Regions from separate parts of the Arthrobacter sp. SLBN-83 genome, predicted to be linked through region 1. Evidence: predicted binding sites of a transcription regulator. Region 1 holds the regulator's gene; the other holds the start of a gene.

Region 1 (3,398 bases):
ACCCTCAAGGGCAGGCTGCTGGCAGACGCAGTGGTCCGCCGCATCCTCCCGGACTGACCTGGGCCGCTACTTAATCCAGCGCAGGTTGTACTGGTAGCGGTGCGGCTGGCCGCGGTTGACGTGAATGCCGGCGGCCACGGAGAAGCACGTGAGCGCCACCCAGATCAGTGTGGCGATGACCGCGAAAATGTTCCCCACGTACGGAATGAAGACCAGGATGTTGGCCAACACCGCGGCGATGGTGGGCGGCAGGCTGAAGTTCAGCGCTTCCTTGGACTCCTGGGCGGTAAACGGCCCGCGGTCGCGGAAGATCAGGTAGATCAGCAGCGAGGGGATGCACCCCAGGATCCCGCCGAAGTGCGCCAGCGTGGCCCATTGGCGGTCTTCGCTGGCCGTAAGCGGCAGGGCGTTGGCGGGTACGCCATGGTACTCGGAACGGCCCTGGCCGTCCCTGTGATCACGTGCGTTTTCTGCCACAGTCTGTGTCCTTCTGAGGTGCAAGTTGGTGCTGACTACTACCAAGAATACTGGCTTTGTGGCCGTTGCCCGCCCGTCAGGGCACGGTGAGGAAATCGATGACTTCCTCAACCCGGCCCAGCAGGGACGCTTCGAGGTCCGCGTACGTGCGTACGGCGCCCAGCAGCTTCTGCCATCCGAGGCCGATGTCTTCCTTTGTGGCGTGGGGCCAGCCGAAGGCTTTGAGGATCCCGGTCTTCCAGTCCTGCCCGCGGGGGATAGCGGGCCATTTTTCGATGCCCAGGACTGCAGGGCGGATCGCCTGCCAGACGTCCACGTAGGGGTGCCCGACGATCAGGACGTTTCCGGCCGCGCCCGGGGACGCCATGACGGCGTCGGCGATCCGGGATTCCTTTGAATCGGGAACCAGGTGGTCCACCAGCACGCCGAGGCGGCGGCCCGGGCCGGGCCTGAACTCTGCGACGGCAGCGGCCAGGTCGTCGATGCCGTGGAGGGGCTCGACGACGATGCCTTCCACGCGCAGGTCGTCTCCCCAGACTTTTTCCACCAGTTCGGCGTCGTGCTTGCCTTCCACCCAGATCCGGCTTGCCTTGGCAACCTGGGCGCGCTGGCCCGAGACGCGCACCGAACCGGAGGCGGTCCTGCCGGCGGGAAGACCGACGGCGGCTTTGGGCGCCGGCGGCATCAATCGGATGGGCTGGCCCTCAAGGAGGAAACCGAACCCAAGCTTGAAGGACCGGGACTTTCCGCGGCGGTCCTCCAGTGCCACGACGTGCATTCCGCCGGACTTCTCCACACGGGTCACGGCGCCCACCCAGCCGGACTGTACTTCCTCAAGCACCATGCCGCGCTCCACGGCGACCTCGGGCAGCTCCGCCCGTGTGGGAGCGGAAATGCCCCGGGGGCCCCAGTTCTGGTAATCCATGGAATCGATCCGCCTAGCGCTAGCTCCTCAGCCCGGGAGTTTCGCCCGGAGCGGTACCAATGCTAACAACGGGCCGAGGCATAATAGACTGTTAGCACTTAGGCATGTCGAGTGCTAACCCCTGGGTGGCACCGGGCGGGGCGGGCGGCCCCGGACCATGGATGGAGGTGGAGAGTGAGCGAGCCACGCAAACTGGAAGTACTGCGGGCCATCGTGGAGGATTACGTCCACTCCCGCGAACCGGTTGGGTCGAAGGCCCTGGTGGAGCGGCACCATCTTGGTGTTTCCAGCGCCACCATCCGCAATGACATGGCCGCCCTGGAGGACGAGGGGCTGATTACCGCCCCCCATACCAGCGCCGGCCGGATTCCCACCGACAAGGGCTACCGGCTCTTTGTCGACCAGATCTCGGCAGTCAAGCCCCTTTCGGCGGCAGAACGCCGTGCCATCCAGACCCTCCTGGAAGGCGCGGACGACCTCGACGACGTACTGGACCGCACGGTCCGGCTGCTGTCGCAACTGACCAACCAGGTGGCCGTGGTCCAGTACCCGCACCTGAGCAGGGCACTTGTCCGCCACATCGAATTCGTGCTGCTGGCACCGCGGAAGGTCCTCGTGGTCCTCATCGCCAACAGCGGCAAGGTGGAGCAGCGCGTCCTGGACGTCGGCCAGGACCTTGGCGACGACGCGCTGGCCGAGTTGCGCACCCGTTTCCTGGCTGCCCTGGGGGGAACCCGGCTGAGCCACCTCGCCCAGGCCCTTCCCGCCGTCGTGGCTGCAACACCCCACGCGCAGCGCCAGGCGGCACACGCGCTGGCACTCGGCCTGGAGGCGCTGGCCCAGAGCAGCCGGGAAGACCGCATGGTCATGGCCGGCACCGCCAACCTCGCCAGGTCCAATGTGGACTTTCCCCTCAGCATCGGCCCTGTGCTGGAGGCGCTCGAGGAACAGGTGGTGATGCTGCGGCTGTTGAGCGAGATGGCCCAGGACCACCGGGGCGTGGCCGTCAGCATCGGAAGGGAGAACCCCTATGACGGCCTTGCCGAGGCCTCCGTGGTAGCCACCGGCTACGGTCCGGACAGCGCAGCCAAGGTAGGAATCCTCGGTCCTACCCGAATGGACTATCCCACCACCATGGCCGCCGTCAGGGCGGTAGCCCGTTACCTTTCCAGGATTTTGGGGCCCTGACTCTTGGCCGCCGGAGCTTGCTCCGACTGTGGAACGAGAGCCCTGGCCGACCAACTGAACGCAGTACTACAAGGAAGAGACACGAATTTTGAGCAGCCACTATGACGTCCTTGGAGTCTCACCCGAAGCTACAGGGGAAGAGATCAAAAAGGCCTACCGCAAGCTGGCCCGCACCCTCCACCCGGACGTTAACCCAGGTGCCGACGCTGCAGAACGCTTCAAGGCGGTAACGCACGCCTACGAGGTCCTTTCCGATCCCCAGAAGCGCAGGATCTACGACACCACCGGCAATGAAAACGGTACGGACAACGGCTTCGGCGGTGCCGGCTATGCAGGCCAGGGATTCGCGTTCCAGGACATCTTCGACACCTTCTTTGGCGCCGGCGGCACTTCGGGCCCGGCGTCGCGTGTCCGCCGCGGCCAGGACGCACTCATCAGTGTCCGGATCGACCTCCGTGACGCCGTGTTCGGAGTCAACAAGAAGCTCGAGGTGGACACCGCCGTGGTCTGCCCCACCTGTGACGGATCATGCTGCCGCCCCGGGACCCAGCCGGAACGGTGCGACATCTGCGGCGGCAGCGGCCAGGTCCAGCGGGCGGTCCGCTCCATCCTCGGCCAGGTCATGACGGCAGCCCCCTGCGGCACCTGCGAGGGCTTCGGCACGGTCATCAAGGATCCCTGCAACGAATGCAGTGGCCAGGGGCGCATCCGCAGCCGCCGGTCGCTGACCATCAAGGTTCCCGCCGGCGTCGCCACTGGTACCCGCATCCAGCTCTCCGGCCAGGGCGAGGCAGGCCCTGCAGGGGGG
Region 2 (3,398 bases), 910 kb from region 1:
TCGTGCTGCCGGGCAGGAGCACCACCTCTACGGGATTCCTTGACGACGACGTCCACCAGGCGCTCAATGGAATCGATACGGCACCATCCGCAGCTTCCTACCTGCCGGGCGGGGCGGGCGGAAACCGGGGCAGCGACGGCGGGGACCGCCAGGAAGCCGGGACAATCCAGCACAGCGCCGGAGGCAACTCGGAAGGGTCCGGCGGCGACCGCTCCGGCGCCGGTTCGGGGCAGCACGGCCAGGGCAGGCGCGCCGGTAACCCGGAAGCGGGGGAGGCCGGCCCCGTGAGCGACGAAAACCTGAGTAGGGAAGACAGGTCCGGGAAAGCCGGGCCCGAGGAAGATATGCACCACGACCAGAACAAGAAGCAAGAGACCGAACCAGGTGCTGGGCCTGCCGTGTCCGGGGACGCTGCAGCATCCGCCCCGGCCGCCCCTGCGGCCCGCGCAGCACAGGGCGGCAGCGAGGAAATCCTTCCGAGCAAGGCTGCCGAGGACGATGCCCGCAGCTGGGGTGACCGGGAGGATGACCACGACACCTGGCTGAAGGAACAGAAGCCACCGCACTGGGGCTGACCGCACTGGGGCGGAGCGCGGCGTCCGGGTGGGCCCGGCGTACGGGATTGAATACCCGTCCGGGTGGACCCGATTTAGGGTTCGTCTATCTGGCGTTCCGACTCGGCCCGGGGCGGCTGACGTCACGGCGGGCCGACCAGGACGAAGAACAGCCGGCCTTGGGTTGAGGCTCCGGCCAAGCGGGACGATTGTTCCGCGTTTGCCGCCACCACGATCAGCCCATCGGTCTCGGTGGTGCCCAGCCATTGCCCGCTCTGGCCACCGTTGTTCGAAGTCCAGAGGACGGGGACGGCAGATGCCAGGACCTGGGAGGGGCCCTGCTGGTCAAACCCATTGGCCGATGTCAGCACCACGTTGACCAGCTGGCCGGGGGAGACCAGCTGGATGGATGCGGCGTCCGCCATGCGGAGGGGAACTGCCGCTGAACCGGGCGGCGTGCCTGCCAGCAGCCCTGGGCCGAGCAGTTGAGCGTCCGTGAGGAGTTGGCCCTTGCGCAGCGGTGCGGCCAGTTGCTTGCCCGCTGCGGCGGCGTCATCCTGCAAAAATCCGTCAGCCACCATTCCCGGCGGTACCTGGAGGTGTGCCAGATCGGCGGCCGTCACGGCGGTCCCCGCGGGGAGATCCCGGGCTGCGGCCAAAGCCGTAACAGTGGCGAGCGGGGGAGGAGTGAGCTGCTGCACCGCAAGGGCTGCAGCGGCGCATAACAACAACGCTGCCACGAGCCTGCGGTTGCGGTTCAGCCATCCGGCTAGCCGTGCCTTCGTGGAGCGGTCTTTACCGCGGCGTGAAGCGTTTCGGGGGCTGGCGGGAGGCCGGTAGCGGTCGCGGCGGCTGGGAAGTCTGGACATGCGCCCACGCTAGTTGCGGTAAACGCGGCGGGGCAGCCGGAACGAACGCTATGTGGACAAAAGGCGGCCGGCGCTGGAACGCGCCGCCCGGCGTCGTACTTAAGACTTCTGCCTGCCTAGCTGGCTGCTGCAGCCGGCGCCGAAGCGGCGGGGGCAGCAGCGGGCGCAGCGGGGGTCGCGGCAGGCGCGGGGGAAACCGAGCTGCCCTTGGAATCCCGCGAGTCGGTGCGGTAGAAACCGGAGCCCTTGAAGACGACACCCACGCTGTTGAACTTCTTGCGCAACGTACCCTGGCACTCAGGGCAGGACGTCAGGCTGCTGTCCGAGAACGACTGGACAATGTCGAAGGCGTGGCCGCAATCCTTGCAGGCGTAAGCATATGTTGGCACTGGTGCTCCTCCTCTTGGGCAAACGAGAGGTCCCGTGCTGCCACCTGGTAAACCATTAGCAGTCGCAGGGCCTGAGTGCTAATTCTATCACTGCCCCCGGTTGGCCCGGGGTCAGGCGCCGCCATTGAGCGGCTGGTACCCGGACGGCGCAAGGACCGCCGGCACCGGCCGGTCGAACTCCTCCGCAGGAATCCGCCCCGCAGGCAGCAATTCATCGTCGTAGATAACAGCGGCCAGCGGAATTTCCTTCCCGGCCGTGGCAAGATGCCCCAGGAACTTGTCGTAGTACCCGCCGCCCTGGCCGATCCTGTTGCCGGCACGGTCCACCGCGGTGGCCGGGATGAAAAGGACTGCCGCTTCGCCTGCCGTTTCAGGCCCGTGCCGGGGTCCGGCGGGCTCAAGGATTGGCGCATACCTACTGCGTTCAAAGCCTGTTTCGGGCGTCCAAAACACCCAGCTCAACTCCCTGCCGGGTTCGCACACCGGAAGCAGCACCTTGTGCCCGCTGCTGTGCAGGGCACTAATGAGCGGCAGGGTGGGCGGTTCCTGGCCCACCCCCAGGTACACGCACGCAATGCCGGGCTGGCCGCCGGTAACTGTCCCGGCCCAGGCATCGCCGTGCACAGCCAGGGCGCTGCCCGCCGCTTCCAGTTGCGCCGGGGTCAGCCCGGCGCGCCGGCGCCGGTGGGCGGCCCGGATATCGTCCTTGACCGCGTTCGTCTCCTGCAGCATGGTGTCCTTCCTGCGTTGCCGGTACTCCACGGCTTCTGGCCGGATGCCAGCCTGCCGCGCCGATGGTTACTGAAATGCTTGACGCTGACGTTAGATTAGTCCGGTGAACACCAGTAACCCCAGAGTCCGCAAAGCTGTCATTCCCGCCGCGGGCCTTGGCACCAGGTTCCTGCCCGCCACCAAGGCGATGCCTAAGGAAATGCTTCCCGTCGTGGATAAGCCTGCCATCCAGTATGTGGTGGAGGAAGCCGTCCATGTAGGCCTCAACGACGTTCTGATGATTACCGGCCGCAACAAACGCGCCCTGGAAGACCACTTCGACAGGGTGCCCTCCCTTGAATCGACGCTGGAGGACAAGGGAGACACAGAAAAGCTTGCATCCATCCAGGCGGCCAGCCAACTGGGCGACATCCACTACGTCCGGCAGGGCGACCCCCACGGGCTTGGTCATGCGGTACTCCGGGCAAAGCAGCACGTGGGCAATGAAGCCTTCGCCGTCCTTCTGGGGGATGACCTGATAGATGCCCGCGACGAACTGCTCAGCACCATGATCGAGGTTCAGGCGAAGACGGGAGGGTCCGTCGTCGCCCTTATAGAGGTGGAACCCTCGCAGATCAGTGCCTACGGCTGCGCCGACATTCAAGAGATTGACGGCGAAGACTATGTCCGCGTCAACCGGCTGGTGGAGAAGCCCACACCGGAGGAAGCCCCGTCCAACCTTGCGCTGATCGGGCGCTACGTCCTGCACCCGGCAGTGTTCGAAGTCCTCGAGCACACCAAACCGGGACGGGGCGGTGAAATCCAGCTGACGGATGCCCTCCAGGAACTCGCTTCAGGTGATGCCGAGGGGCACG

Evidence for each region. The regulator HrcA, encoded in region 1, represses chaperone genes, less so after heat shock. The targets are predictions, from matches to a motif close to TTNGCACTCGNNNNNNNCGAGTGCNAA.
Region 2: the regulator HrcA is predicted to act here: its motif matches at 1,868-1,894, upstream of FBY30_RS12645 (FmdB family zinc ribbon protein).

What each region holds. Positions count from the first base shown of each region.
Region 1 covers NZ_VFMX01000001.1:3,625,143-3,628,540, forward strand. The annotation lists gene hemW (radical SAM family heme chaperone HemW) at 1-57, shown strand, start outside; gene FBY30_RS16995 (DUF4870 domain-containing protein) at 67-477, opposite strand; gene FBY30_RS17000 (DUF3097 domain-containing protein) at 554-1,402, opposite strand; gene hrcA (heat-inducible transcriptional repressor HrcA) at 1,577-2,590, shown strand; gene dnaJ (molecular chaperone DnaJ) at 2,679-3,398, shown strand, end outside.
Region 2 covers NZ_VFMX01000001.1:2,716,520-2,719,917, forward strand. The annotation lists gene FBY30_RS12635 (DUF4011 domain-containing protein) at 1-575, shown strand, start outside; gene FBY30_RS12640 (RcpC/CpaB family pilus assembly protein) at 698-1,423, opposite strand; gene FBY30_RS12645 (FmdB family zinc ribbon protein) at 1,540-1,812, opposite strand; gene FBY30_RS12650 (5-formyltetrahydrofolate cyclo-ligase) at 1,924-2,544, opposite strand; gene galU (UTP--glucose-1-phosphate uridylyltransferase GalU) at 2,648-3,398, shown strand, end outside.